3 regions of the Neobacillus sp. NPDC093127 genome follow, and region 2 is predicted to be linked to each of the others. Evidence: predicted binding sites of a transcription regulator. Region 2 holds the regulator's gene; each other region holds the start of a gene.

Region 1 (3,284 bases), on a different contig from region 2:
CTTACACATTTTGAAATAGATGAAGAGAATCACCTATTACTAGCCGGCCACGACAGTAAAGGTAAACTTGCCGTAGCGCTGGAAATCAGCAGTACACCATTTGCTTAACCAGAAAGGAGCATGAACTATGGAAAAAGAGCGCCATGTTTTGGTTGTTTTCCCTCACCCTGATGATGAGGCCTTTGGTGTATCCGGGACGATTGCGACCCATGTACAGAATGGAACGCCTGTCACCTATGCTTGTTTAACCTTAGGAGAAATGGGACGCAACATGGGAAATCCCCCATTTACCAACCGGGAAAACCTGCCGAAAATCAGAAAGAAAGAATTACAGGAGGCAGCCCGAGTTTTAGGCATCCAGGACCTAAGGATGCTCGGATTCCGTGATAAAACGATTGAATTTGAAGATGAGGATAAACTTGCCAACACGATGCTGGCTTTAATCGAGGAAGTCAATCCTTCCCTCATCATTACCTTTTATCCCGGCTATTCGGTCCATCCTGACCATGACGCCACCGGTGCGGCCGTCGTCCGTGCAGTTGAAAGAATGCCTGCGGGCGAACGTCCTGTCTTACACTGCGTCGCCTTCTCGAATAATTGCGTCGAGGAGCTTGGGGAAGCAGACATTGTCAATAATATAACCCCTGTCGCTGACAAAAAATTGGGCGCCATTCGCGCACACCGCTCGCAAACCGAGCAGATGTTGACTGATTTGGAAGAAAAGTTAAAAAATCAAGACCCGCAAGTCATGGTCTGGATTAATAATGAACGGTTTTGGACGTATACCTTTTAATAGGAAAAAGCCCTTTCATCCGAAGGGCTTTTTCTCATTAAAATCAAGTTTGTTTTACCAAATAATGTCTAAATAGCCAAAACCCCTTAAAAAGTAGCCAAAACAGCGAAAAAAATAGCCAAAACCTCTTGAAAAGTAGCCAAAACCCTTTGAAAAATAGCCAAAACTCAAAAAAGCGCTTTTAAGGAGAACCCACCACTTTTAATATTCCCGATGCAGCAGTGTGCACAGTCCACACCAATCCAAAATGACAATTTTCCGTGATTTTAAATCAATAATCGATTCCTTCTTCAACTTTGAAAACACACGGCTGACACTTTCCCGCGTTGTGCCGACAACCGTCGCAAATTCCTGAACCGTCAACGGAATTTCGATGTTCCAGCGGTTCTGGCCGGTGTTAAACTTGTTCCCCAGCCGCTCAAGCGTCTTCACCGTTTTCGCATAGACATCGAGCAGGGCCACATCCCGCAGCTGTGTGGTCATTTCCCTTAAGGCATCACTCATATAGCTGATCATTTGCATCGCAAGCTCAGGGTGATCGGCTAAATCCCGCTCTAATTCCAACTTGTCCAAAAAGATGACCCTGCCATCCTGAAGCATCGTTGCTGTCGCCGGATAACGCTCTGTCTTTTGGGTAAACAAGCAGGCCTCGGCAAAGGCATCTCCCTTTTGTTTGACGCAGACAATGATTTCATTGCCATTTTCATCTTCTTTCGTCAGCTTAACTGCCCCCGAATGAACGAAATAAACCCCTCTTGCCACTTCATCCTCAGAAATAATCTTATCGCCCTTTTTTAATTCAAATGTTTGAATTCGCTTTTCAATTACCTGGAGCGACTTACGTGATAAATCCTTGAAAATGCTAATTCTCCGAAGTAAATTTTCATGTTTTACCTCTTGATAGACTAAAAGATGCGGATTCTCCATACAATCGGAACGATTCACATTACCCACCTCCTATCCCACATCGATAATTACCATCCATTGTAACCAACTTTTTTCCATCATGTAGTGACGAGATTCACAAAAAGTTCACCCTTTTTCAAAAACAGAGCGTTGCCATTTTTTCAAAACACTTTCACAAAACGTTCATTTTTTCAAAACCGCGATTTCCCTAGTTCTTACCAACCTCTTCACAAAACGTTCAAAAATCTCGATAAAGATGTGCTCTACATCACAATTTTACTGTTGACCAGCGGGTAGGATGAAGTTGTTCATTTTTATTAAAAGGAGGGGGACTTTCATTGCAAAAAGCAATCATTAGCTTTGTTATCTTTGCATTACTCGGTTTTGGCCTTGGGTACCTCGTATTTGGAGTCATCATGGGGGACTCTTCGAAACAACCGCAGGTGGGGCAAACAGAAACAAACGACGAAGCGACAACGAAGGAAGAAAATGCAGCAGCCACTTCTTCCGCGAATGAAGACAATATCCTTAATCAAAAGGGATGCCTTGGCTGCCATAGTGTGGAAGCACTCAACATAAAAGGCGGGGCAGTCGGACCTGACCTTTCACAAGCGTTTGTTAACGTAGAAGGAAAGCATGGCAAGCCGATTGAGGAATTCTTAAAAGAGCCTACATCTGCCGTGATGTCAGGCGTTATTAGTAAAAGTCCATTAACAGATGACGAGCGCAAGCAGGTTCTAGACCTATTAAAGCAAGCATCTGAAGCCAAATAGAAAAGCGGAAGCGCCTGTTCTGCGACGTATGGATTGGATCCGCTCCGTATGAGATAAAGGAAACACGAAGAGCGTTAGCGCATTCGTGCTTGACTTATCGTAAGGAGGAGAGGGCCAATACACTAGTCGCAAGGCGCTGGAGCTCGACAAATAGAAAGGAGAGTGTAAGTAAATGAAAAAATGGATCCCAATTGCCTCCGGTTTGCTTGCCGGCTTTATTGCCGCAACAATCACATTCGCTGACTTTTCCGCAAAGACAAACACGGAAGCTGCTTCAAGCAACAAGAGCGATGCTGAAAAGGTTTATGTACCATTCGGACAAAAAGATGATTATTATTTATTCGCATCCGGCGGCCACTCTGGACAGATGTTTATCTATGGTGTGCCATCATTGCGCAAAATCCGAACAATTCCGGTCTTCTCGCAGGATTCTGCAACAGGTTATGGTTTTGATGAGCACTCGAAAAAATTAATGGGCGGTTATACGTGGGGGGACCTGCACCATCCGGCCTTCTCGGAAACAAAAGGCGACTATGATGGAAAGTGGATGTTCGCGACTGATGTCGGCAACAGCCGCGCCGCCGTCGTTGATTTGGAAACCTTCACGACAAAAGATATCATCAATGTTCCAAACACAGCCGGTCCGCACTGTGCCGCATTCGTAACGGAAAATACCGAGTACATGTTCCTGCCGACTCGTTTCGCTGTACCGGTCGGGCAAAAATATGAATCACTTGATAACTACAGCCAAAACTATCGCGGGGTTATGTCAGCGGTAACCTTTGATGAAAAGAATGTAAAGTTAAACATTG
Region 2 (3,284 bases):
ATTCTCCGTATATCTCAATATCTACTTGATCGGCATTTAACAATCCGCCAATCGTAAAGCGACATTTTCCTGTAAAAATTTCAGCTTCACAATCTTCACCCACCGCTAAAATCCCATGAAGGTTTATTTCCTCACATTTCACTTTGCCGCCAACAGAGGCTTTACCTGAAACCTGTAAATGTTTTGAATATAGGTTTTTCTCAATTTTTGCTGTTCCTTCAACTGTAACCTGTTCGCTATCGATGGTTCCTTTAAAACTCGCATTCCCACTTACTTTCGCTGTATTTGCTAGCACATCGCCTTTAACCGTTCCTGAACCATTGCATTCAAAGTCACTGCACTCCAAATTGCTGTTAACCGTTCCACGTCCATTCAAGGTAACCAGCTGGAATTTTCCGCCATTAGATGCCCCAATCCCATTAATGATCAAATCTCCTCTATTTTTTAATTCCATTGCCATTCTCCTTTATAATAATTTCGACTTAATCTCTTCCATACATGTCATCAGTGACAGCAACACTACCATTTTGGTTCCCGGTTCTAAATAAACGGCTTCTGCATTTATTAATAATAGACACGAAGATACTCCAAGCTTTCGGGTAATCACCAATTCACAGCTTTTTTGCTTGATAAGCGGTGCATGATTCTTTAATACTTGTAAGACCATTTTCCCTTCATCCAAATTAATTTCACCTGACTGAAGCAGCTTTTCTAACACATAAACTTCAAGAATTCTTGGAAAGTTAAATGTAAAACCGCTCTGATCATTCTCTAGGTAAAAATTCATCACTGCAGCAGAAACAATGTTACGTTTGATTAATTCATCCTTTTCCAATTGCAAATCACTAATATTCGGAGAAAACATATCGGCCAGTGCATCTAACGAAAGATTTTCCTTCATTGTTTGGATTTTATCGATTCTTTCTAAAATTTTTTCTTTTGGAAAAAAGGTTTCCTGACCGGTAAACGTCGACTTTCGAATAAACCATTCTTCAGGAATCAAATCCTTTCGTTTCCATCTATATAGCTGCCCGTACGAAATCCCTGCAAGATCTAATAAGTCCTTCTTAGAAATTAACTCCTCGCTCATTTTTGAAAACCCCTTTCTGTTTTATAATGTAACATAACACTGTTACGCAAGTAAAGTAAAAAAATAAAAAAGGGCCATTCACGAGATGATGCTCGCAAAAAAGCCCTTTTACCATTATTCTTCTATCTCGACAGTTGGATAGTGCTTTAAAAAATATATCAGTGATTGCAGTTCTACTGCTAAATCGATATGATGGACCCGAATGGACGGAGGGACATTTAATCGTGCCGGTGTAAAATTTAATATCCCTCTCACATCAGCCTTCACAAGTCGATCGGTAATCTGCTGAGCGACCGGCGCAGGAACGGTAAGAATCGCTACCGATATATTTTCATTGGCAAGGACGGTCTCCAATTCATCGAGATGGTAGACCGGTACCTCACGAATCATCGTTCCCATTTTATTCGGATCGACATCAAAGGCAAATTCTATTTTTGTGTTATTGTTTTTTAAAAAATTATAGTTTAAAAAGGCGGTACCAAGATTACCGACCCCAATTAAGGCCACCTTTGTTAGTTCATCTTGATCTAAGGTTTTGCGGAAGAAGGTTAATAAGTAATTAACGTTATAGCCGTAGCCCTTTTTCCCCAAAGCCCCGAAATAGGAAAAATCCCTGCGAATGGTTGCCGAGTCCACTTTCACTGCTTCGCTCAGTTCTGCAGAAGAAACCCTTTGTTTACCGGAAGAATGAAGGTTTTTTAAAAATCGATAGTAGAGGGGCAGCCGTTTTGCTGTCGCCTGTGGTATTTTCATTGTTTCATTACCCATAATCTCCCACACCCCTTGGATGATTTAGTTAAATTTTATCGGTTCGTTTATAATCCCCGTTTTTACCGCCCGTTTTTTCGACTAAATACGTCGGTCCGATTACCATGCCCTTGTCCACTGCTTTACACATATCATAAACGGTTAAGGCACAAGCTGAAGCTGCTGTTAACGCTTCCATTTCCACACCCGTGTTCCCTTTTGTTTTTACCGCTGCCGCAATATGTAGGTGATAGTTGTCTAGGTGGTCCGCTTCCCATGAGAAAGAAATATTCACACCTGTAAGCGGAATCGGATGACACATCGGAATCAAATCCCATGTTTTTTTCGCCGCCATTACCGCAGCAACCTGGGCAACAGCTAACACATCGCCCTTTTTCATTTCATTATTGGTTATCTTTTCATAAATCTCTTTACTTACAGTTATGCTGGAATGGGCAAGAGCGGTCCGTGCTGTTTCTGGTTTATCGCTGACATCGACCATTTTCGCCCTGCCTTCTTCATTAAAATGTGTAAAATCTGCCATATAAATAATCCTCCTCTCAAATCATACACTATTTTTCCGGTAATGTGTGTGAAACTTTGAACTAGTTGAGACATTTTTTTTCGTTGAAAGATACCCGCTCTTCAAGCCCTTTATTGCCGACACTCTAGTAATACGGTACACTATTTGTATGGAAAAGGGGCGGAGCGCCGCAAAAATTTATCAGATTATCAGATTTAGGTGAAAAAAAATTTTTTGTTACTTTGAATAGATGAAGCTTAGCTTTGCTCACACCGCCTTTATTGGCAGGAATGATTCTCTGAATAAGTTTCCATAGTAAATGATGGTGTGGAACGCCATATTGGTTTTGTATAAGAGGTGAATGAAAATGATTTTACTGCAGGTCAATCAACTACAAAAATATTATGGTGCTGACCTTATTTTATCGAATATTAAGCTGGAATTACAAACGCGAGACCGCGTGGCACTTGTTGGCCGCAATGGTGCAGGCAAATCGACGCTATTAAAGATCATTGCCGGTCACTTGTCACATGATGGCGGGGATATTATTAAGCCAAAAGAAGTGACTATCGGTTATTTAGCGCAAAATACCGGATTAGAATCGAATTTGTCCATTTGGGAAGAAATGTTGACCGTCTTCGAACCGCTTCAAATGATGGAAAAATCGCTGCGCAGGCTTGAAGAACAGATGGCGGACCCCAATGTGTTTGAATACAATGAAAGATATGAACGAGTTCTTAAAGAATATGACCAGCTTCAGGTGAAATTTAAGGAGACTGGCGGGTATCAATACGAAGCAGATATTCGCTCCGTGCTCCATGGGTTAAATTTCCACGAAAGCGCGCTTGCGATTTCAAGTTTAAGCGGCGGACAGAAAACCCGTCTTGCTTTAGGAAAATTACTATTAACTAAACCTGATATCTT
Region 3 (3,284 bases), on a different contig from region 2:
TGTCGATTTAGGGACTTTTATTGAATTGCAGGCAGTTAGAAATACAACTGAAAATAGTAAAATGCTAATAGCAATTTGTTTCACCGAACATTCTCCTTTCCAATCATCGTCCATTACTCTAATGTACATTACCTGATTCAGCCAGTGCAAGAATTTACTGTAAATAAATAGCCAATTGCGCTGAAATTAATGATAGAATAAGGAATAAAGTTAGAAATGAAACATTTTAGCTGGAAAATTCGTCTTCTAAAAGAAAGGCAGGCAGCTAAGAAATTCTGAAATTATCTTAATAATATACAGGTTTTGGAGGAAAGCAATTGATACCGTTATATTTATTGCATGTCACAACCGTCGCGCATAGTGAGAGTATGCTTTGGACATTTTTAACCTGTAACGTCTTTGTCGTCACAGCAGGAATTGTATTTATGTATAAATTATTCACCCAAAAAAAAGTCCGAAATGCCGGAATCGTGTTCGGTATCGCCATAGCAATTAATTATATCCTAATCGCCATTTTGGGAGATCCATTTGACTTATTAGGCTGAAGACAAGAGAGGGGATGATGAAATTGAAATATTATCGATTATGGGTAATCGCCTTTTTATTAAAATTTATTGGTTCCGCCTGGGATGCATCGTATCACTTTAAGTATTTGTTTGAGGAATATTCCATTCCCCATATTGTTAATACACTTGGATTTGCCCTAGGAGCGTATTTGTTATTTCAAGAGTGGCGGCGCTCCCAGTTTATGGACCGATTTTCACGAAATCTGATTACGATTGGCTATGTATTATTCCTAATCGGCATTCCTTTAGATTTTACCTATCATATTGCTTATGGAATTGATCTAACAACGTGGAGCCCGACCCACTTTATTTATTACATTGCCACGGATATTATGATTTTTGGGGTTTGGCGTGGCTACTACTTGTATTCGAGGGATGTAAAGCCGACCTGGAAGTCGATGCATACTTGGTTCGCAATGTTTTTACTTGAATGTTTGATGTTCCCGAATATGCAGCAGGAAAATGGGGCGATTTCCTATGATCAATACATGCAGGGAAAATCGATTGCCTCACCAGAAATTCTCGACCTTATCTCTGACCCGGCGTCCCAAATTTTTGGCGGTATTCCGGAGTGGGTCTACCCGATTTATTCTGTGTTAATGGTTGCACTGCTGACGGTCATTATCATTCGAATTTTTCGAGATTTTAATATACCTGTCATGGCCGCGGCGCTCTATATTTTATTAAGATTTGTTGGCAAAGGAATTTTTGCAGCCGTTCATTACCCGACTTCGTATGTACCGATTACATTACTATTGATTCCGTTGTGCTATTTATTGTTTAGAAAAATAAACTGGCTAGCCGGGCTGACAGGCAGTCTAAGTTATTTCCTTGTACTTTACGTCATCCATCAATCGGGTTGGCTGATTACACCGCCGCTGGAATTATGGGAGCTTGTCCCGGTTGTGTTAGTGGGTGTCCTAGTTCCGGTTATAAATGCTCTTGTCAAACCGATTCAGCTGGTGAAAAAGAATAGGCAGCCGGCCTAATAACAAGAAGGTGTCTCCAATGTTAACAAGGAGATGCCTTCTATTTTTTTGTTTATGACAATAATGTGAAACTATTCACATATGGTGGTTAAATGTGACGTACCTCACAATTTTTTAGTGCCGTGGGGTTTACAATTTAACTATAAAGAAAACATTAATTAACTTAAATATATAGGGAGCGATCCAAAATGAAAAAATTAGTGATGATTGGGAACGGAATGGCTGGAGTCAGAACCATTGAAGAAATCCTCAAACTATCTCCAGAGCAATTTGAAATAACTATTTTTGGACAAGAGCCATACCCAAACTATAATCGAATTAAATTATCGAATATTCTTCAGGGTGATACAAATTTTGATGAGATCATTATCAATCCACTAGATTGGTATAAGGAAAACAGTATTCAATTATTTACAGGTGAAACGGTTGAAAAAATTGATGTGGAGGCCAAGCGTGTCATCAGCGATCAAGGACGTGAAGTTGAGTATGATGAGTTGATTATTGCGACTGGATCAAATTCGTTCATCCTGCCGATTCCAGGTGCAGATAAAAAAGGCGTGACTGGATTTCGTGATATCCAAGATTGTGAAATGATGATCAAGTCAGCTGAACAATATAAAAAGGCGGTGGTCATCGGCGGCGGCCTGCTCGGTCTTGAAGCTGCAAGAGGGCTACTGAATCTCGGAATGAAAGTCGATGTTGTCCATTTAATGCCGCACCTAATGGAACGCCAGCTCGATCCGATTGCTTCGTCACTACTAAGAGCAGAGCTTGAAGCCCAAGGCATGAACTTCTTAATGGAAAAAGAAACCGTCGAAATCCTTGGTGACGAACGTGTCACAGGCCTGCGCTTTAAAGACGGCTCGGAGATCGAAGCTGATTTAGTGGTGATGGCGATTGGGATTAAATCCAATACAGCAGTTGCAAAAAACAGCGGCATTTATGTAAACCGCGGCATTGTCGTCAATGACTTCATGGAAACCAGCGTACCGAATGTTTACGCAGTCGGTGAGTGCGCAGAGCATCGTGAAATTGTTTATGGGTTGGTTGCACCATTATATGAACAAGGAAAAGTCCTTGCAGAACGGATTTGCGGGGTTGAAGCGAAACCATATGCAGGATCTGTTACCGGGACGCAGTTAAAGGTGGCAGGTGTTGACCTTTTCTCTGCAGGAGAAATTTTTGAAGACGGATCAACGAAGTCCATCATGATTTACAACGAATATGAAGGTATCTATAAACGGGTGTTAACGAGAAATAACTTGATTGTCGGGATCGTCCTTTACGGCGACACAAAGGACAGTACAAAGCTGTTCCGCATGCTGACGAAAAAAGAAGATATCAGCGGGGTTTCCATTTTTCAAACAGAATGTTCGGGAAGCGGAGCTAGTGATGATATTGCTTCCATGCCAAATGATGAACTTGTTTGCGGCTGTAATGGGGTGACAAAAGGGGCAATTGTTGAAGCGATTCAAACACAAGGCCTCACGACACTTGACCAGGTCAGCCATTGCACAAACGCCGGACGTTCTTGCGGACGCTGCAAACCAATGGTCAGCAGCATTCTTGCCTATACACTGGGCGACCAATTCGATAGTACTGCGGCACAAAAAACAAGCATTTGCGGCTGTACGACTTTGAGTCGTGAGGAATTGGTGGCAGAAATCAAGACGAAGGGCTTAACAAGTGTGAAGGAAGTCATGAACGTACTGGAGTGGAACAATGAGGA

Evidence for each region. Region 2 encodes Rex, which represses fermentation and respiration genes when NADH is low (regulators of the CRP and FNR family bind a similar motif). Its sites were predicted from a motif close to TTGTGAAATATTTCACAA; they were not measured.
Region 1: a site for Rex is predicted at 1,803-1,820, ahead of ACIQCO_RS21310 (cytochrome C). Genes of this name have one in related genera too.
Region 3: a site for Rex is predicted at 1,619-1,636, ahead of nirB (nitrite reductase large subunit NirB). Genes of this name have one in related genera too.

What each region holds. Positions count from the first base shown of each region.
Region 1 covers NZ_JBIVOP010000018.1:38,479-41,762, forward strand. Annotated here, with positions in the region: gene ACIQCO_RS21295 (YojF family protein) at 1-108, shown strand, start outside; gene bshB2 (bacillithiol biosynthesis deacetylase BshB2) at 128-793, shown strand; gene ACIQCO_RS21305 (Crp/Fnr family transcriptional regulator) at 995-1,738, opposite strand; gene ACIQCO_RS21310 (cytochrome C) at 2,038-2,472, shown strand; gene nosZ (Sec-dependent nitrous-oxide reductase) at 2,645-3,284, shown strand, end outside.
Region 2 covers NZ_JBIVOP010000022.1:5,017-8,300, reverse strand. Annotated here, with positions in the region: gene ACIQCO_RS22935 (polymer-forming cytoskeletal protein) at 1-454, opposite strand, end outside; gene ACIQCO_RS22930 (YhbD family protein) at 467-1,090, opposite strand; gene ACIQCO_RS22925 (redox-sensing transcriptional repressor Rex) at 1,205-1,858, opposite strand; gene moaC (cyclic pyranopterin monophosphate synthase MoaC) at 1,887-2,381, opposite strand; gene ACIQCO_RS22915 (ABC-F family ATP-binding cassette domain-containing protein) at 2,728-3,284, shown strand, end outside.
Region 3 covers NZ_JBIVOP010000021.1:28,933-32,216, forward strand. Annotated here, with positions in the region: gene ACIQCO_RS22595 (hypothetical protein) at 1-84, opposite strand, end outside; gene ACIQCO_RS22600 (hypothetical protein) at 318-545, shown strand; gene ACIQCO_RS22605 (hypothetical protein) at 569-1,555, shown strand; gene nirB (nitrite reductase large subunit NirB) at 1,744-3,284, shown strand, end outside.